2 regions of the Dechloromonas aquae genome follow, and region 2 is predicted to be linked to the other one. Evidence: predicted binding sites of a transcription regulator. Region 2 holds the regulator's gene; the other holds the start of a gene.
What was found. The regulator HrcA, encoded in region 2, represses chaperone genes, less so after heat shock. The targets are predictions, from matches to a motif close to TNTTAGCACTCNNNGNCNNNGAGTGCTAANA.
Positions count from the first base shown of each region.

Region 1: a site for HrcA is predicted at 3,322-3,352, ahead of VX159_RS01540 (co-chaperone GroES). Genes of this name have one in related genera too.

Region 1 covers NZ_CP144212.1:314,333-324,267, forward strand. Annotated here, with positions in the region: gene VX159_RS01530 (DUF3422 family protein) at 1-1,257, shown strand, start outside; gene VX159_RS01535 (methyl-accepting chemotaxis protein) at 1,409-2,941, shown strand; gene VX159_RS01540 (co-chaperone GroES) at 3,437-3,727, shown strand; gene groL (chaperonin GroEL) at 3,773-5,425, shown strand; gene VX159_RS01550 (DUF485 domain-containing protein) at 5,641-5,949, shown strand; gene VX159_RS01555 (cation acetate symporter) at 5,949-7,700, shown strand; gene VX159_RS01560 (response regulator) at 8,051-8,722, shown strand; gene VX159_RS01565 (sensor histidine kinase N-terminal domain-containing protein) at 8,700-9,935, shown strand, end outside.
Region 2 covers NZ_CP144212.1:1,083,603-1,093,537, forward strand. Annotated here, with positions in the region: gene dnaK (molecular chaperone DnaK) at 1-375, opposite strand, end outside; gene grpE (nucleotide exchange factor GrpE) at 493-1,047, opposite strand; gene VX159_RS04910 (methyl-accepting chemotaxis protein) at 1,172-2,791, opposite strand; gene VX159_RS04915 (VCBS repeat-containing protein) at 2,817-3,872, opposite strand; gene hemH (ferrochelatase) at 3,940-5,043, opposite strand; gene hrcA (heat-inducible transcriptional repressor HrcA) at 5,043-6,071, opposite strand; gene VX159_RS04930 (NAD kinase) at 6,136-7,047, shown strand; gene recN (DNA repair protein RecN) at 7,047-8,708, shown strand; gene VX159_RS04940 (putative metalloprotease CJM1_0395 family protein) at 8,863-9,408, shown strand; gene VX159_RS04945 (TMEM165/GDT1 family protein) at 9,415-9,935, opposite strand, start outside.

The DNA of each region.
Region 1 (9,935 bases), 770 kb from region 2:
GATCTGGCCAACGAGGTTCATGCCCGGCCTTTTCTGCGTATCGCCGCGCCGGCACGGGTGACCCACCTGGCGGTGTTGGGGGACCCGGCTGCCCCCCCGGCGCAGCACCTTCAACTGGCGACCGAGTTTTGCGAAGCGCTCGGTATCGCGCCACCGGCCCCGGCTGCCCGTCACCTGGCGTACAACGGCGATGGTTTTACGCTCAAATGGGAACGCCATACGGAGTTTTCGACGTTTACCGTGGTCGGCTCCGGTCAGGCAGACGAACCCTTTGCCGACTGGATAGACGAGGGCCACCGCCTGCCCGCCGGATGGCGAACGCTGGTCGACAGGAAACGCCTGGTCGCCCTGCAGATCGAAGTATTGAAGGGCGAGCCGGCCCGGAATGCCCGGCGCGAGCGCAGCCGCTGGTTTGGCGACAGCGGCCAGGTCGGCAGCCGCGTTCTCGGGGGCGGCGAAGTCTGGTGCAACTGGCAGATCGGCGACGACGGTTTTTCACGCTTTCTGGTCCTCGACCTCGATTTTCGCGAGAACCAGGTGGGCCGGCTGGTGCAACGGCTGGCGGAAATCGAGACCTATCGGCTGATGGCCTTGCTCTCCCTGCCCGTAGCCCGTGAAATGCTCGGCCAGTTGGAGAATCTGGAGGCAAGGCTGGGCGAGGTGATACGCGGCATGGCGGCGGATCACGGCAGTGGCGGCGATGCCGACCGACTGCTGGCGCTCACCGAACTGGCCGGCCAGGTTGAAGCCCTGAGTGCCGGGGTCAGCCGGTTCAGCGCCTCGCAGGCCTACGACCAGCTAGTCCTTTCCCGTATCCAGGAACTGCGCGAGGAACGCATCGAAGGCGTGCCCACCATCGGCGAGTTCATGGAGCGTCGGCTGTCGCCGGCCATGGATACCTGTCGTTCCGTCCAGGCCCGCCAGGCTGCCTTGGCCGAACGCCTGTCGCGGGCCATCGACCTGCTGCGGACGCGGGTCGATATGGTCCAGGAACGCCAGATCACCGAACTGCTCAGCGGCATGCACAGCACTGCTTCCACGCAGCTCAAGCTGCAACACGCCGTCGAGGGGCTCTCCGTCGTCGCCATTTCGTACTACGCGATCTCCCTGCTGTCGCACCTTCTGCGCGGCGCGGAAGACCTTGGGCTGCACGTCAACACGCCTCTGCTGGAGGTGACGCTGGTGCCGGCCGTTCTGGTGATGGCCTTCCTGATGATCCGTGGCGTACGCAAGGGAATCGCCAGCGGACGCTGCTGATCCGGCCTGTCCATCTATCGTTTATTTAAGGAGTCATGACGTGGTGCTGCCAAGCTATCGCGTTTCCACGCGCATTTACATTTTGATCGGGCTGGCGCTACTCGGCCTCATGGTCCTCTGTTTGACCGCGCTCTACCAATTGAGGGAAGGCATGCTTGCGGATCGGAAGGCCAAACTTCGCAATCTGGTGGAGGTGGCGGTTGGCATCGTCAGTTACCATCACAAGCTGGCCTTGGAAGGGAAAATGCCGGATGGCGAAGCGCGCTTGGCAGCCCGGGAGGCGCTACGCAACATCCGCTACGAAGGGAAGGAGTACATTTTCATTCACTCTTTTCATCCGCAGATGACCTACCTCCTTCTTCCGCCCAAACCGGAATTGGAAGGGAGTGATTCTTCTGGGTTGAAGGATGTCAACGGCAAATACATCATTCGCGACCTGACCAAGGCAGCGCGTGAAGGAGGTGGGTATGTCGAATATTGGTATCCCCGCCCCGGGCAGCAGCAAGCCGAACCCAAACTATCCTATGCTGCCCAGTTTGCCCCCTGGAACTGGGTCATAGGGACGGGTATCTACATCGACGACATCGATAGCGAGTATCGAAAAAATGCACTGCTGCTGGGTGGCGTGTCTGCCGGCTTGCTGATACTGCTTGCCTTGTGCGGCTGGCAGACATCATCCAGCATCCTTCGTCGTCTGGGGGGCGAACCCCAGGTGGCAACCGAAATCATGCAGCGTGTGGCCGGCGGCGACTTGACGGCGCGGATTGACAATGTTCCGGCCAACAGCCTTCTCGGTGCCCTGGGAACCATGGTCGGCGCCCTGCGTGACATGGTCGGAGGCATCAATAGCGACGCCAATCGCGTGGTCGAAAATGCTGAGAAAATCGCATGTGCCTCCGGTGAAATCGCCAAGGCAGCCGAACTGCAGGCCGATTCGACTTCGGCCATGGCAGCGGCCATTGAGGAACTCACGGTGAGTTCCAGCCATATCTCGGACAGCGCCCGCGAGAGCACTCGCGAAACCACCGAAGCGGCGGAGCTCGCAGGGCGTGGCAGCGAGCGGGTCAATCAGGCTGCCGCAGCGATTGAAAAGATATCCAAAACTGTCTCGGGGGCCTCCGGCAGAATCCATGCGCTGGTGGAACGCGCCAAGCAGGTATCGACCATCGCTGGCGTGATCAAGGACATCGCCGGACAGACCAACTTGCTCGCGCTCAATGCCGCCATCGAGGCCGCCCGCGCCGGCGAACAGGGGCGTGGCTTTGCGGTCGTGGCCGACGAAGTGCGCAAGCTAGCCGAGAGAACCTCCTGTGCCACGCTGGAAATCGAGCAAATGATTTCTGGCATTCAGCTGGATACGGTCGGTGCAGTCGAGGCCATGAGCACCGCGCTGCCCGAAGTCCATGAAGGGGTCCATCTTGCTTCGTCGGCCTCGGAGTCGCTGCTGGCAATCGAGGGCAGTGCTCGAAGAACCCTGCAACGCGTTGGCGAAGTCGCCGATGCCACCCGTGAGCAAAGCGCGGCCAGCACTGCCATCGCTCAACGTGTCGAGCAGATTGCCAACATGGTCGAGGAAACGACGGAAACCATCCGTGGTACCGCCGCTGCTGCCCACGAACTGCAAAGCATTGCCACCAATCTGCGTCAGCTTGTAGGACGGTTCAAGACGGAGAGCTATAGCTGACGGCGATGTCCAAGGGGGCTCACACAATAGGGGGCTGATCCCTATTGTTCTTTGCGAATGTTCTTGGAGGCGATCATCGCGAGCAGGACGTCGATTTGTTCATGGCTATTCAAATCCAGCATGAAGCGTGCGGTTTTGCCCTATCCTCATAAATCTGTCCGTAGACCTATACAAAGCTGCAGTTACTAGTTGTGTGTCGAAAGACCGCTTCGGCCGAATAGCGGGAATGGGTGGGAGTGACGTCTATTGCTTTGTCGTGAGTCAAACGGGCTGAAAGGCGGATAGGCTCTCAGTTTGAGTGATCATTCCTCCCAAATTGAGTGATCAACGACAAGTGGTTTTGTCGTCAGGGTCTTGAAATCACTCGGCCTCGTCCCTATTATTAGCACTCGTTGCGGTTGAGTGCTAATAGCCTTGCCGTACCGCCGCTGCAATCGATTGCGCGGCCCGTTTTCTTATCATTGGTTGTAAACCAGCTTTTTAGGAGTCAGTTCAATGAATATCCGTCCTTTGCACGACCGTGTGATCGTCAAGCGCGTCGAAGCCGAGCGCACCACTGCTTCCGGTATCGTCATCCCTGATTCCGCCGGCGAGAAGCCGGATCAGGGTGAAATCCTGGCCGTTGGCCCGGGCAAGCGCGACGATAACGGCAAGCAGATCGCCCTCGACGTCAAGGTCGGCGATCGCGTCCTGTTCGGCAAGTACGCCGGCCAGTCGGTCAAGGTTGACGGCCAGGAAGTCCTGGTCATGCGCGAAGAAGACATCATGGGTGTCCTGCAGAAGTAATTTCTGCGGTCGACTTCTCAACAGATCAAATTTCAGGAGTTTTAAATGGCAGCTAAAGACGTCAAATTCGGTGATTCCGCCCGCGCCCGCATGGTCGAAGGCATCAACATCCTGGCCGACGCGGTCAAGGTTACCCTCGGTCCCAAGGGCCGCAATGTCGTGCTCGACCGTTCCTTCGGTGGCCCGACCGTGACCAAGGACGGCGTTTCCGTCGCCAAGGAAATCGAACTCAAGGACAAGTTTGCCAACATGGGCGCCCAGATGGTCAAGGAAGTTGCTTCCAAGACCTCCGACATCGCCGGTGACGGCACCACCACCGCCACCGTGCTGGCCCAGGCCATCGTCCGCGAAGGCATGAAGTACGTCGCCGCCGGCATGAACCCGATGGACCTCAAGCGCGGCATCGACAAGGCTGTCGCCGCCACCATCGAAGAACTGAAGCAGATTTCCAAGCCGTGCACCACGACCAAGGAAATCGCCCAGGTCGGTTCCATCTCCGCCAACTCCGACGCCGACATCGGCAACATCATCGCCGAAGCGATGGAAAAGGTCGGCAAGGAAGGCGTCATCACCGTTGAAGACGGCAAGTCCCTGAACAACGAACTCGACGTCGTCGAAGGCATGCAGTTCGACCGTGGCTACCTGTCCCCGTACTTCATCAACAACCCGGAAAAGCAGATCGCCCTGCTCGACAACCCGTTTGTTCTGCTCTTCGACAAGAAGATCTCCAACATTCGTGACCTGCTGCCGGTGCTGGAACAAGTCGCCAAGGCTTCCCGCCCGCTGCTGATCATCGCTGAAGACGTCGATGGCGAAGCGCTGGCCACCCTGGTTGTGAACAACATCCGTGGCATCCTCAAGACCGTTGCCGTCAAGGCCCCGGGCTTCGGCGACCGTCGCAAGGCCATGCTCGAAGACATCGCCATCCTGACCGGTGGTACCGTGATCTCCGAAGAGACCGGTCTGTCCCTGGAAAAGGCTACCCTGAAGGATCTGGGCCAGGCCAAGCGCGTTGAAATCGCCAAGGAAAACACCACCATCATCGACGGTGCCGGCGACGAAGTCGCGATCCAGGCCCGCGTCAAGCAGATCCGCATCCAGATCGAGGAAGCCACCTCCGATTACGACCGCGAAAAGCTGCAGGAACGTGTAGCCAAGCTGGCTGGCGGTGTCGCCGTGATCAAGGTGGGCGCTGCCACCGAAGTCGAAATGAAGGAAAAGAAGGCTCGTGTCGAAGACGCGCTGCACGCTACCCGTGCCGCCGTTGAAGAAGGCATCGTTCCTGGCGGTGGCGTTGCGCTGCTGCGTGCCCGCGCTGCGGTCAAGGGCCTCAAGGCCGACAACCACGACCAGGACGCTGGCGTGAAGCTGATCCTCAAGGCGATCGAAGCCCCGCTGCGCGAAATCGTCAGCAATGCTGGCGACGAGCCGTCCGTGGTGGTCGACAAGGTCGTTCGTGGCAAGGGTAACTACGGTTACAACGCCGCCACCGGCGAGTACGGTGACATGGTTGAGATGGGCGTGCTCGATCCGACCAAGGTCACCCGCACCGCGCTGCAAAACGCTGCTTCCGTGGCCGGCCTGATGCTGACCACCGAGTGCATGGTCGCCGAACTGGCTGAAGACAAGCCGGCTGGTGGCATGCCTGACATGGGCGGCATGGGTGGTATGGGCGGCATGGGCGGCATGGGCATGTAAGCCTTCCCCGTCTTCTGTTTTACCCGGCAAGGGCTCCGCGCAAGCGGGGCCCTTGTTTTTTTATGTGTTTTCACGGTCGACCGTGAAAATGCCGGGTTTTGTTTTGTGACATCGTTTGTGCTTTTCGTAACGCCTGTAAGCTGACTGTAAGAACAGGCGCCTAAATTAGGCTCTGCAGCAATGCCTCTATAACCAAAAGTCTGAGGAGCAAATCAATGCAAGGCAATGTTTACGAGAAGATTCGGGCCAACCCGAAGTATCAGCAGTTGAAAGATACTCGTAACACCTATGGCTGGATCATGACGATCCTGATGCTGGTGGTGTACTACGGGTTCATCGCGCTGATCGCCTTCAATAAATCCTTCCTGGCCACGCCGTTGGGCAGCACCGGGGTGACGACGGTCGGGATTCCGATCGGTGTCGGCGTGATCCTGTTTACGATCATCATCACCGGCATCTATGTCCGTCGCGCGAACACCGAGTTCGACGCGCTCAAGGAAGAAATCATTCGGGAGGCCAAATAATGGCGAAGACCTTCAAGCAACTGGCGGCCCTGGTCGCCATGCTGGCCGCCGCTGGTGCCGCAGTCGCTGCTGGCGCTGACCTCGGTCAGGCAGAAAAGCAGGCGACCAACTGGACCGCGATCATCATGTTCGCTCTGTTCGTGGCGGGTACCCTGTACATTACCAAGTGGGCCGCCGCCAAGACCAAGTCGGCTGCTGACTTCTACACCGGTGGTGGCGGTATCACCGGCTTCCAGAACGGTCTGGCGATTGCCGGCGACTACATGTCGGCCGCGTCCTTCCTCGGTATTTCCGCTGCGGTGATGGCCAACGGCTACGATGGTCTGATCTTCTCGATCGGCTTCCTCGTCGGCTGGCCGATCATCACCTTCCTGATGGCAGAGCGTCTGCGCAACCTCGGCAAATTCACCTTTGCTGACGTGGCCGCCTACCGCTTCAAGCAGACCCCGATCCGCGCCTTTGCCGCGACCGGTACGCTGGTGGTGGTTGCCTTCTACCTGATCGCCCAGATGGTCGGTGCCGGCCAGCTGATCAAGCTGCTCTTCGGTCTGGAGTACTGGATGGCGGTGGTCATCGTCGGTGTGCTGATGATGATCTATGTGCTGTTCGGCGGCATGACCGCGACGACCTGGGTGCAGATCATCAAGGCCATCCTGCTGCTGGCCGGTGCGTCCTTCATGGCCTTCATGGTGCTGGTCAAGTTCGGCTTCAGCCCGGAAGCGATGTTCGCCAAGGCCGTCGAAATCAAGGCTGCGCTCGCTGCCAAGGATGCCAAGCTGATCGAAGAAGCTGCTGCCAAGGGTGTTGAAGTCACGACGCTGGCTGCTACCAAAGGTCTGTCGATCATGGGCCCGGGTACCTTCGTGAAGGATCCGATCTCCGCCATCTCCTTCGGTATGGCCCTGATGTTCGGTACCGCCGGTCTGCCGCACATCCTGATGCGCTTCTTCACCGTGCCGGATGCCAAGGAAGCCCGCAAGTCCGTGTTCTGGGCAACCACCTGGATCGGCTACTTCTACATCCTGACCTTCATCATTGGCTTCGGCGCCATCTGCTTCGTGCTGACCGACCCGACCTTCCTGGACGCCAAGGGTGCCCTGAAGGGTGGCGGTAACATGGCGGCTATCCACCTGGCCTCCGCTGTTGGCGGCAACGTCTTCCTCGGCTTCATCTCCGCAGTTGCCTTCGCCACCATCCTGGCTGTGGTTGCCGGTCTGACCCTGTCCGGCGCTTCTGCTGTGTCGCACGACTTGTACGCTACCGTGTTCAAGAACGGCAATGCCGACTCCGCTTCCGAACTGCGTGTTTCCCGCATCACCACCATGGTGCTGGGCGTGATTGCCGTAGTCCTGGGGATCGCCTTCGAAAAGCAGAACATTGCCTTCATGGTCTCGCTGGCCTTCGCGATTGCTGCTTCCGCCAACTTCCCGGTTCTCTTCATGTCCGTGCTGTGGAAGAACTGCACCACCAAGGGTGCCGTGATCGGTGGTTTCCTGGGTCTGATCTCCTCGGTTGGCCTGACCGTGGTTTCCCCGTCGATCTGGGAAGCGGTTATGGGCAATCCGAAGGGCTCCGCCTGGTTCCCCTACACCTCCCCGGCTCTGTTCTCGATGACCATCGGCTTCGTCGGTATCTGGCTGTTCTCGATCCTCGACAACAGCGAGCAGGCCAAGAAGGAGCGTGCTGACTTCGCGGATCAGGAAACCCGTTCCGAAACCGGTGTCGGTGCCGCTGCTGCCAGCGCTCACTAATTGACAAGCTGTTTCTGAAAGCAAGGCCCGGGCGAGTCCCGGGCCTTTTTCATTGTGGTGGCGGTAATGTGCGCACTGGCCAACGAAGTTCGCCCGGGGCGCAGGCGTGCGCGCAGGGGAGTGCCTTGTGGCTCAGGTGAATCCAGGGAAAGGGGAGGCTGTCGCTGCGACCGGAGGTCGAAAAAAACGGTAGGGGATCGCCGAGTGCAGGATCGGGCAATCCCCTGAGCTTCGCGGACGAGCCGCGGGCTCCAAAGACCATAAAAGGAGAACAGCGTGCGCATTATACCTGCGAACGGCTTACAATTGACTTACGTTGAAGCCGGTCTTTTCAGGGGTTTGAAGGATAAATGCGAATTTTGCTCGCCGAGGATGACCCGATTATCGCCGATGGGTTGGCCCGATCATTGCGGCAGGGGGGGTATGCAGTAGATTGGGCGGCGAATGGTCTGGATGCCGATACGGCCTTGATCACCTCGTCGTATGATTTGCTGATTCTTGATCTGGGCTTGCCGAAGTTGCCCGGGCTTGAGGTGCTCAAGCGTTTGCGCGGCCGTAATTCCCAGTTGCCGGTCCTGATTCTTACCGCGCTGGATGGTACCGGGGACCGGGTTCGCGGTTTGGATCTGGGCGCTGATGACTACATGGTCAAGCCTTTCGAACTGGCCGAACTGGAGGCGCGGGTTCGTGCCTTGACCCGTCGTTCGGCGGGTACCGTCCCGACCATTGTCTGTGGCGCCCTGACGTATGATCAGGTTGGTCGGGTGGCGCAGATTCACGGTCAGGCGCTTGAGCTTTCGGCGCGCGAGGTCGGGCTGCTCGAGGTCTTGTTGATGCGCATGGGGCGTCTGGTCAGCAAGGATCAGCTGGTTGAGCATCTGTGTGGCTGGGGCGAAGAGGTCAGTCACAATGCAATCGAAGTCTATGTGCATCGCCTGCGCAAGAAGCTTGAGGCTGGCGGGGTGAAGATTGCCACCGTGCGCGGTTTGGGATATTGCCTTGAGCGTCCTGCCGTCGAGTGAGCGGACGGCGGGCGATAGCGAGCGCTCGCTGTTTGGCGAGATTCTCGACTGGATGCTGGCGCCGCTGTTATTTGTCTGGCCGCTCTCGATCGCCTTCACCCACTATTTTGCCAACAACGTCGCCAATTTCCCCTATGATCAGTCGTTGCGCGAACACGTGGTTGCGGTGGCTCGTCAGGTCAAACTGGTCGGTGGCAAGCCGGTGTTGTCTCTGCCTGCGTCGGCGCGGGCGATGTTGCGCTCGGATGAGACCGATACCGTTTATTTCCAGGTGACGACTTTCGACGGCCGCTTGCTGGCAGGGGATCGGGGTGTCGATCTGGTTTCCGGGTTGGCTTCGCCGGAAGGGGTCTCGGGGGAAGTTTATCTGCGCGACGGCGAGTCGCACGGACAGGACTTGCGAGTGGCCTACACCTATCTCAGCGAGCCACAGCAGCCGCGTGATCGCTGGGTGATTGTCGCCGTGGCTGAAACAACCGAGAAGCGGACGCAGTTGGCAAACAAGATTGTTGCCAGCGTGATTCTGCCGCAGTTCGTGATCATTCCGCTCGCGGTGATGCTGGTCTGGTTTGGCTTGTCGCGTGGTTTGCGACCGTTGACCCGCTTGCGACAAACCATCGAGGCGCGGGAGCCTGCCGATTTGTCTCCGATTGCGACACGGCGAGTGCCAGAGGAGTTGGAGCCTTTGGTCGAGGCTTTTAACGCGATGCTTGAGCGGATGAAGAAAAACGTCGAGGTGCAGCAGCGTTTTGTCGCCGATGCTGCACATCAGATGCGGACGCCGCTGACCGGCCTGAAAACGCAGGCGCAGCTGGCCATTCGCGAAACCGATCCGGAGGCCTTGCGGCATGCTTTGCGTCAGATCGGCTCCGGGGTTGACCGCGCCGGGCGTCTGGTCAATCAGTTGCTGACTTTGGCGCGTACCGAGGGGAATGAGGCGCAGCAAGCGCATCAGCCGTTGGACCTCGCGCAGCTGGTGCGTGAACAGGTCGAAGATTGGGTGATGGTGGCGATGGGGCGTGATATCGATCTCGGCTACGAGCATGCTGGGGCCTCGGTGATCGAAGGAAATGCCTTTCTCTTGCGCGAACTGGTGAAAAACCTGATCGACAATGCGTTGCGCTATACCCCGCCCGGTGGTCATGTCACTTGTCGGGTCCTGGCTGCTGGCGAATGGGTGCGTTTCGAGGTTGAGGATGATGGGATCGGGATC
Region 2 (9,935 bases):
CTTCTTCATCTTGCGCAGCACCTCGGCGGAAACCTGCGGCGGGGCGATTTTCTTGTCGCGCGCTTCAACCCAGGCGTCGCCGTTGTCGGCCTTGACGATCTTGAAGGGCATCAGGGAGATGTCCTTCTGCACTTCCTTCTCTTCGAAGCGGCGGCCGATCAGGCGCTTGACCGCGTACAGCGTGTTCTTCGGGTTGGTCACGGCCTGGCGCTTGGCCGGGGCACCGCAGAGGATTTCGCCGTCTTCGGTGTAGCCGATGATCGACGGGGTGGTACGCGCGCCTTCGGCGTTCTCGATGACTTTCGGCTGGCCGCCTTCCATGATGGCGACGCAGCTGTTGGTGGTGCCGAGGTCAATACCAATGATCTTGCCCATGTTCTGTTCCTTGCTAGGTGAATTGCTGATGTTCGTGAATTGGGGGCTGGCTTTCAGATTTCAAGCGCCCATTTCAGGCAATTTTCACGGTCGACCGTAAAAATTGCCGTTTTTGTCTTACTTGCCCTTGGCCACCATGACCAAGGCCGGGCGCAGGGTGCGTTCGGCAATGGTGTACCCCTTTTGCAGGACGGTGACCACGGTGTTGGCCTCCTGCTCGGAGTCGACCATCCCGATGGCCTGGTGCTTGTGCGGATCGAATTTCTCGCCGACCGGGTTGACCTCGTTCAGGGCGTTCTTTTCGAAGGCGGAGACCAACTGCTTCAGCGTCAGCTCAACCCCTGACTTGAAGCTTTCGACGGTTTGTTCCTGTACGGCCAGTGCTGCTTCGAGGCTGTCCTTGACCGCCAGCAATTCACCGGCAAACTTTTCGACGGCAAACTTGTGGGCCTTGGCAATATCCTCCTGTGCGCGACGGCGGATGTTTTCCCCTTCGGCTTTGGCGCGCAGCCAGGCGTCGTAGTGCTCGGCCGCCTTCAGTTCGAGGGCTTGCAGTTGTTCCTGCATGCTGGGCAGGGTGTCGATGTGGGCGCCGTTCTCGGCAACCTCGGCGGCAGTGGCTTCGCCGGTGTTTTCGGGCAGGGCTTCCTGCGGGGTCTGTTGCTCGGACATCGGGTTTCTCCAATAAAACTTTTCCCCATCTGGGGGCATTCAGCCAGCTTTCAAGTCTGGCAGGAAAAAATAATCCGCAATAAAAAAGGGCGCCCCTCGGACGCCCTGGATGGCTTGCCGGCGTTCAGACCCGGAAGCGCCCGACCAGATTGCCTAGTCCGTCCGCCAGATTTTTCAGGTCGTGTGCGGCCTCAGCCGTTTGTTCGACCGACTGGTTGTTGTCCCGAGCCATGGCAGCAATCGACTCGATACTGGATTCGACATCGCTGGCCACCCGACGCTGTTGTTCGGTGGCTGCGGCAATGGCGTCAAGGCCACGGCCAACTTCCAGCACCGAACCGTTGGTCGCCTGCAGAACGTCGGCGACACTGGCAACGGCTGTCTGACTGCTTTCCAGGTGCTCAAGGCCAGCATCGATGCTGCGCCGGACCGACACCGACTGGGCATTCAGGCTGGAAGTGATGGCGTCGATTTCACTGGCTGAACGCGATGATTTTTCGGCCAGCTTGCGGACTTCGTCGGCAACTACAGCAAAACCTCTTCCCTGCTCGCCGGCCCGAGCCGCTTCGATTGCCGCGTTGAGCGCGAGCAGATTGGTTTGCTCTGCAATATCCTTGACCTCACGGGTCATCTGGGTGATTGCGTCGGTGTTGCGGACAAAATTGTTGACCGATTCGGCCATCTCGGTGACCGCTTGAGCTACGACATTCATTTCCTGGCGCAGGGTTTCCAGATTACGGCCGCCTTCCTTGGCTCTTTCCAGGCTTTCCTGCGATTGGTGCTGGACGTGCTCGGCACTCTGGGCGATCGAGGCGATGCTGGTTACCAGTTGCTCGACGGCAGCAGCGGCGCCAATCGACTTTTCATTCTGCAGGTGCGAGCTGTTGGAAACCGCATCGGCGCTGTCAGAGAGCGAAGCAACTCGCGAAGAAACCTGTTGCGCCGAATCGCGAACCTGGCGTACGAGTTGATTGAAGTTCTCCATCATCTCGTTGAAGACGAAGGCGGACTGGCCGATTTCATCTTTCCCCTTGACTGGCAGTCGCCGGGTCAGATCGCCTTCGCCGCGTGCGATGTCGCGCAGGCCAATGCGCAATTCCTCGAGCGGGGCGGTAACGAAATGCCGGCTTAACCAATAAACGATCAGCAGCAACGCACCCAAGGCACCGAGGGCGGCGCCGGCAATCTTGAGGCGGAAGGAGGCAACTTCAGCTTCCACCGAGTCGAGCGAGACCTTCATGCTGACTACGCCGAGCACGGTGCCCTCAGGGACCTGATGGCACATGATGCAATCCTTGCCCAGATAGTTCTTGGCAGCCTTGGTTGGATTGATCACGCGCAGGAAGGTGCCGCCGCTGTCGCTTTCGACGGACAGGTGCGGTTTGCCGCTGTCCATCACCTGCTTTTCCAGATTGTCGAGCTCGCGCTTGCTTTTACTGTCAGGGCCGAAAAGCTTGCTAACGGCCTCGCCGCGGGCGACATGCAAATCCTTGATGATCGATAGCTGCTTGATCTGATCGAGGAAAACTTCCCGCTGGCCAACCGTACCGGTGATCATCATGCCGGTCAGGCCGGCCATCGTCATTTCGTGGATGCTCTGGGCAAAATCTTGCGCCTGCCTGATCGCCGTCTCCCGGTTGACCTGGGTGGTCCAGAGGATGGCTCCCACCCAGATGATTGCCAGGGTCAGCCAGATGGCTGCGGTAAGACGGACCCATATTTTCAGGTCGGCAAGGCGTGGCATTTTGCTCCCTTTCGGTTCGCCCCGGCTAAGCGGTCAGATCAATTTGCTGGATTGTGCCAGTATTGCCATTTTCCTGCAAAAAAATCCCGGTGCTGCGAACTGCGCCCAGCAGTTGGTTGTTGCGATCCTTGATTTCAAAGGGGCTACTGACCTGGCCGAGGTGGATGGCGCCAACCCCGACTGCGTCCAAAGTCTGGAGTGTTTTCTCTCCGTTTTCGCCCAGGCTCCAGATGCGCAAATGCCCGAAAGCGCTGTCGCCTTCGTCAATCCAGCCATTGCCGTCTTCATCGAGTTTGGCCAGTTCGGCAAAACCGTTGTCGGTTTCGGGTCCGAAGAGCTCTTTGCCGTTATTGACCTTTCCGTCATTGTTTCGGTCAAAGACCAGAAAGCCGCTGCCGGCCGCGACAAAATTGATGTTTTCGCTGTGGCCGTCGGCATTGAGATCGAAGGCAAAGCGCTGGTCGGTCAATTGGGCTGCGTTGCCATTGAAGTTCAGGACCAATGGATCCTTGCGCCGGGGCTCTTGCCCAACCCGCAAGGTCTGGCTGCTTTCCTGATAAAACTCGCGCTGCATCGAGAGTTCAATCTTGAACGATATTTCCTGGCCGTCGGCGGTAAGTACTTTCCCCTCGGCAGCGAATTGTGTCGATTCGACCTCTCGGTAGGTTTCCCGGCGGGTTAGTTCGAAACCGGCCCGGCTACGCTCAAGGCTGGCTTCGATCGAGGCCTGCTGACTACGCGTACTGCTAATTTCGCTCTGCAGTTCGGCGCTGTCGAAAATCTCCACTTCGTGGCCGAGGAAGAATTCGACCACTGAGCGAATCAATTGTGTTTTGGGGTCTTTGGCGACCTTGTCCCGAATTTCGTCATCGATTTCACGTGCCTGTCCGCTGCCATCGGCTGCCGCCAATTCGCGGCCGGCAGATGAAATAAGGACATTGGCAGGAGTCTCGCCGTTGCCTTGGGGAGGTTGGGCAGCGGGACGCAGTCCTCCCCAAGTGCGTAATGTTTCATGCACTTCGCGCTGTTTCCGCGCAGCGTGCGCCGAGTCCATTTGTACATTGCTGGCTGCAATTTTCATCGCCGTTCTCCAAGGCAGGGGATGTCCGGGTTAACGGCGGGTATGGCCGGCAATTAAGTGTGCAGGACTATTTATTTCTCCCCAGTGCACTAGCGCGGCGCGCAGAGTCAGCGAGTGCGGTCTGGTCGGGTTGTGCTTGCTCCAGCCAGCCCGCCAGTGCTTGTACGGTGATCGCATGCAGGGTATCGATCCAGTCCGGGCTTTCGTTGAGCGCGGGAATGTAGTGATAGGCCTTGCCGCCGGCAGCAATGAAATCGTCGCGTCCTTCAAGTGCGATTTCTTCGAGTGTTTCCAGGCAGTCGGCGACAAATCCCGGGCAGATGACATCGACCCGTTCGATTCCTTCTCTGGCCCAGGTTGCAAGGGTCGGTGCGGTGTAGGGTTGCAGCCATTCGGCTTTGCCAAAGCGCGACTGGAAGCAGACTTGGTATTGGCCTTGTTGCAAACCCAGTTGTTCAGCTACCAGTCGCCCGGTTTTCTGGCATTCGCAAAAATAAGGGTCGCCAAGGTCCAGGCTGCGCTTGGGCAAACCATGAAAACTGAGGAGCAATTTGTCGCGTGGGCCGAGTTGACCGTGGTTGTCCCAGTGTGCGCGAATGCTGTTTGCGAGCGCACTAATGTATCCGGGGTGGTCGTGAAAGTGCTTGATGAAACGTAGCTCGGGCTGGTTGCGGGTCTGCAGGAGCCAGCGGGCGGCCTCGTCCACCACGGTGGCGCCGGTGCTGGCGGCATATTGTGGATAGAGCGGCAGCAACAGGATGCGCTCGGCTCCCTGTGCCTTGAGGCGTGAGAGGGTGTCGGGAATGCTCGGGGTGCCGTAACGCATTGCCCATTCGACCCTGACCGGGACGCTCCGCTGGGCGAATGACTTGGCCAGCAGTTGCGCTTGTCGCTCGGTGTGAACGCGTAGCGGCGAACCTTCGTTCATCCAGATGCTGGCGTATTTGGCAGCGGATTTTTTCGGGCGGGTGTTGAGAATGATCCCGTTCAGGATGGGCCACCAGACCAGGCGCGGGATTTCGACGACACGAGGATCGGAAAGAAACTGCTTGAGGTAGCGGCGCAATGATGGTGCATCAGGAGCGTCCGGGGTGCCCAGGTTGACCAGGACAACAGCCGTGTGACCGGCCGTGCCATGCTGGTACGGCGGTTCGGGGAGATAGCGGGGCATCAGGGGGTATCCGGGTGGGAAAGTGCGGAGGAAAGCATGCGGGCGGTGATGTCAACAATCGGAATCACGCGCTCATAGGCCATGCGGGTCGGGCCAATCACGCCAAGTGAGCCGACCACCTGGCCATTGACTGAGTAGGGTGCGGCGATCACGCTGCATTCGTCGAGCGGAGCGATGCCCGATTCGCTGCCAATAAAAATCTGGACGCCGTCGGCACGATGGGAAACATCAAGCAGGCGCATCAGGCTGGAGCGTTGTTCGAACAAGTCGAAGAGCTTGCGCAGGCGTTGCATGTTCGAGGCCAGTTCGTCGACGTCAAGCAGGTTTTTTTCACCGCTGATCACGTAGGGCGAATTATTTTCGGCCAGGGCTGCATCGCCGGCTTCGAGGGCCAGGGTCATCAGTGGTTTGATGTCGTCGCGCAGTTGCTGGATCTCGTGCGACAGGCGGCGACGAATCTGCTCGAAATCCTGGCCGGCAAAATGCTGGTTCAGGTAGTTGGCAGCAGTGGTCAGCTCGCTGGCGCTGTAGCTGCGGTCGGTATGGACGATGCGGTTTTGCACGTCGCCATCGGTGGTGACCAGGATCAGCAGGATACGTTTTTCGGAAAGGCTGAGAAATTCGATTTGCCGGATCAGCGTCTGTGTTCGTCGCGGTGAAACTACCACTCCGGCAAAATGGGTCAGGCTGGAGAGCATCTGCGAGGCATTGGCAATCAACTGGCTGGCTGGCAGCCCGTGCAGGGCTTCCTCCATTTCGCCGAGTTGACGGGCTTCCAGCGGTTGTACGGTGAGCAGGCTGTCGACAAACAGACGATAGCCGCGCGCAGTCGGAATCCGTCCGGCCGAGGTGTGCGGGCTGGCAACAAAGCCAGCATCTTCGAGGTCGGCCATGACGTTGCGGATCGTCGCCGGCGACAGGTCGAGACCGGAAACGCGCGAAAGGACGCGCGAGCCGACCGGTTGGCCCTCGGCGATATAATGTTCGACCAGTGTCTTGAGCAGGCTTCTTGAGCGTTCATCCAGCATGGCGCGATTGTACAAAAAACATGGGCAGACGCAGCAAGCGCTTTTTGTGCAAGAATTCGCCCCCATGATTAGAAGCTATGCTTCCCTTCGTCCCCCGCGCACCATCGCCCTGATCGGCCGTTACCACAGTCCGGAAATCGCAGAGTCCCTGCGCCGGCTGGCAGAGTATCTGCACGAACGGGGTGTTTCCGTTTTCGTTGAGCGCGAGACGGCCGAAAACATTGGCCGCCTGGTCGATCTGGCGCGTTGGGTGACTTGCGGTTTCAACGATATCGGGGCCCATGCCGATCTTGCCATCGTCTTGGGTGGCGACGGCACCATGCTGAATGCCGCCCGGCGGCTGGCACGTTACGGGGTGCCGCTGGTCGGGGTTAATCAGGGGCGGTTGGGGTTCATGACCGACATCGGTCGTGACGATATGCTGACCTGCATGGACGATCTGCTCGACGGGCGGTTTACGCCCGAGAAGCGGATGCTGCTCGCTGCCGAGATCGTGCGCCAGGGGCGCGAGATCGCCAGCAATATGGCACTTAACGACGTGGTGATCGACAAGGGTGCCATCGGCCGGATGATCGAGTTCGAACTCTTCATCGACGGCGAGTTCATTTACAACCTGCGCTCCGATGGTCTGATCGTTTCCACGCCGACCGGCTCCACCGCTTATTCGCTGTCGGCTGGCGGGCCGATCCTGCATCCGACGTTGACCGGCATCGCGCTGGTGCCCTTGTGCCCGCACGCCTTGAGCAACCGTCCGATCATTGTCAATGACAGCGCCGAAATCGAATTGCGGATCGCCAATGCCGACGATGCGCGGGCGCATTTCGACGGCCAGGTTACGCTTGATCTGCAGCCGGACGATTGCATCCGGCTGCGCCGTTCCGAATACACCATTTGTCTGCTCCATCCGCCGGGCTACAGCTATTTTGCGATGTTGCGGCAGAAACTGCATTGGAGCGAACGTCCCAAGGGGGTTTGATGCTGCGCAGTCTGTCGATTCGTGATTTCGTGATTGTTGATCGGCTGGAGTTGGAGTTTTCTTCCGGGTTCGGTGCATTGACCGGTGAAACCGGGGCTGGCAAGTCGATTCTGATTGACGCTTTAGCCTTGGCCCTTGGCGAGCGAGCTGACGCTGGCGTGGTCCGGGCAGGGCGTGAGCGTGCCGAGGTGGGAGCGGTCTTTGATATTTCGGCTCAGCCCGAAGTTGCCGAATGGTTGGCGGCCCATGATTTCTCGCACGACGACGAATTGCTGCTGCGGCGTGTGATCGATGCGGGCGGGCGCTCCCGGGCGTATATCAATGGTTCTTCCGCCACTGCCCAGCAGTTGCGCGAAGTAGGTGACTGGTTGGTCGATATCCACGGTCAACACGCGCATCAATCGCTTTTGCGGCCGGACGCCCAGCGTCAATTATTCGATCAGCACGCTGGCTTGTCCGGGCTGGTGATGCAGTTGGGTGAAACCTGGCGGGCCTGGCGAGCTGCGCGGCAGACGCTGGAGCAGGCGACTCACGACGCCGAGAGTCTGCAACGCGAGCGCGAGCAACTCGAGTGGCAGGTGGCTGAACTTGAACGTTTGGCTTTTACGGTCGACGAATGGAATCAGCTCGAAATCGAGCAGCGCCGTCTGGGGCATGCGGCTGGTTTGATGGCCGGTGCACAATTCGCGCTGGAGGTGCTGGCTGGCGAAGAAGTTGCGTGCGAAAAGCAGGTCGATAGCGCGGTAGCCCGCTTGCAGGGTGTGGCCGAGTTCGATCCGGCGCTTGCCGAGGTTGCCGCTTTGCTGGAGTCGGTGCAGGCCGAACTGGGTGAGGCGGTGTCCCAGCTGCAACGCTATCTGGATCGAGTTGATCTTGACCCGGAGCGTCTAAGCGAGGTTGAGCAGCGGATTGATGCCATTTTGGCGCAGGCGCGTCGTCAGCGTGTGACGCCGGCGGAGTTGCCGGCATTATTGATCGGTTGGCAGCGGCGATTGGGCGAGTTGCAGGCCGCGGCTGACCTGGAGTTGTTGCAATCGCGTGTGGTTGCGACCGAAGCTGCCTATCGTGCCTTGGCGGGACAGTTGTCCGAGGCTCGCCGGGCTGCGGCGGTTGAAGTTGGTCGGGCCGTCAGTGCAACCATGCAGCAGTTGGCGCTGGCCTCCGGTCGTTTTGAAGTCGCTCTGCTGGAAGTCGAGCGACCGGCTCCCTTTGGCCTGGAGCAGGTTGAGTTCCGGATCGGCGGACTGGCTGGCAATGAAGCCAGGCCCTTGGCCAAGGTGGCTTCAGGGGGCGAGTTATCGCGTATCAGTCTGGCAATTCAGGTTTTGACTTCGCGTTCAGCCAAGGTTCCAACCCTGATTTTTGACGAAGTCGATGTCGGGATCGGTGGAGGGGTAGCCGAGATTGTCGGGCGGTTGTTGCGACAACTTGGAGCGGAGCGCCAGGTGCTTTGCGTGACTCATTTGCCGCAGGTTGCGGCCCGGGCCAACTGGCAGTGGCAGGTAGCCAAGTCGCGTCAGGGTGAGGAGGTGGTTAGTTCGATCTACCCGCTGGGCGAACAGGAGCGGATTGGTGAAATTGCCCGCATGCTCGGCGGGGTTGAGTTGACTGAAATCACTCTGGCACATGCGCGCGAATTGCTGGCCCTAGAAACCATTTGATTGGTTTCGGCTAGTAGCGGGGCTATAGTCAATACGAGTTTTTGGTTTCTGTCGGACACGTTTGGCCTGACCCAAATGGTGGGTTTTATTTCATTCGCCTGAGGTTTTGGCCTGGCTGGGCCTGGCGCCACCTCCTTCTGCAGATCGTGTTTCCATGTCTGTTGCCTATCCTGTTTCAATTTCGTTAGCCTGGCCGTCAGGTGTCCCCCTCGCTGGGCGTGCATCCAGTGGTTCCGGTCGAGGGCGGGAAGGGGTTGATGAGGCGCAGCAACTGGTTCGCTTGGCGGCTGTTGATCGCAAGGTTCGAGCTCATGAGCAGGCTCATCAGGCGGCTGGTGCGGGGCTGGCCGGTAGTGCCAGTTATCAATATCAGCGGGGGCCTGATGGCCGGCAATATGCTGTCGCCGGAGAAGTGGCGATTAGTATGGCGCCCGGCCGTACTCCGGGTGAAACACTGGCCAGGGCAGAGCAGGTACAGGCGGCGGCATTGGCGCCTGCCGATCCGTCGGCGCAGGACCGTTCAGTGGCAGCGCAGGCGGCGCGCATGGCGCAGGAAGCAAGGCGCGAACAGGCACGGGCCGAAGACGCGGGGGCAGGTACCGAGTCGGCAGCACGCGATCCGTTTGCGCTGCACGGTGTGGCTGCCTATCGTCAGATGGGTGGCGGTCTGGTGCCGCCAGCCGTCGAGGCTTGGGCTTGAGGCAGCTCAGAACAGGCGGCTGAGGGCGAAGGCCGCAAGCAGCAGGAACAGCGCACCACTGACGCGATGAATCCAGGCCAGTGGCAAGCGCTTGAGCCAGCGTCGCCCAGCGTAAATTCCGATCAGCGAGGTGCCGGCCAGGGCCAGGGTGGCACCACACCAGACAGCGGTAGTGGCTTGTGTGCTGCTGAGGCCAGCAACGGCAATTTGCGTTTTGTCGCCAAATTCGGCGAGAAAAATCAGCAGGAAAGTTGTGGCAAAAATTCCGTGTCCCGGCTTGTCCGGGCAGGCTTCCTCCTCGTCATCCTCCTGGTAGCGCAAGGCGCTGATGCCGAAGGCGGCAAAGAGAGTTGCGACAGCTGCAGTGATCAGCCATTCGGGAAGCCAGGCTGCAACTGCAGCGCCGAATAATGTGGCCAGCAGGTTGAGCAGGGCAAAGGCGGAGAGGGCCCCGGCTGCTACCGGTAGTCCTCGGTGGCGTGCGGCCAGCGTCATGCAGACCAGCTGACTTTTATCGCCGAATTCCG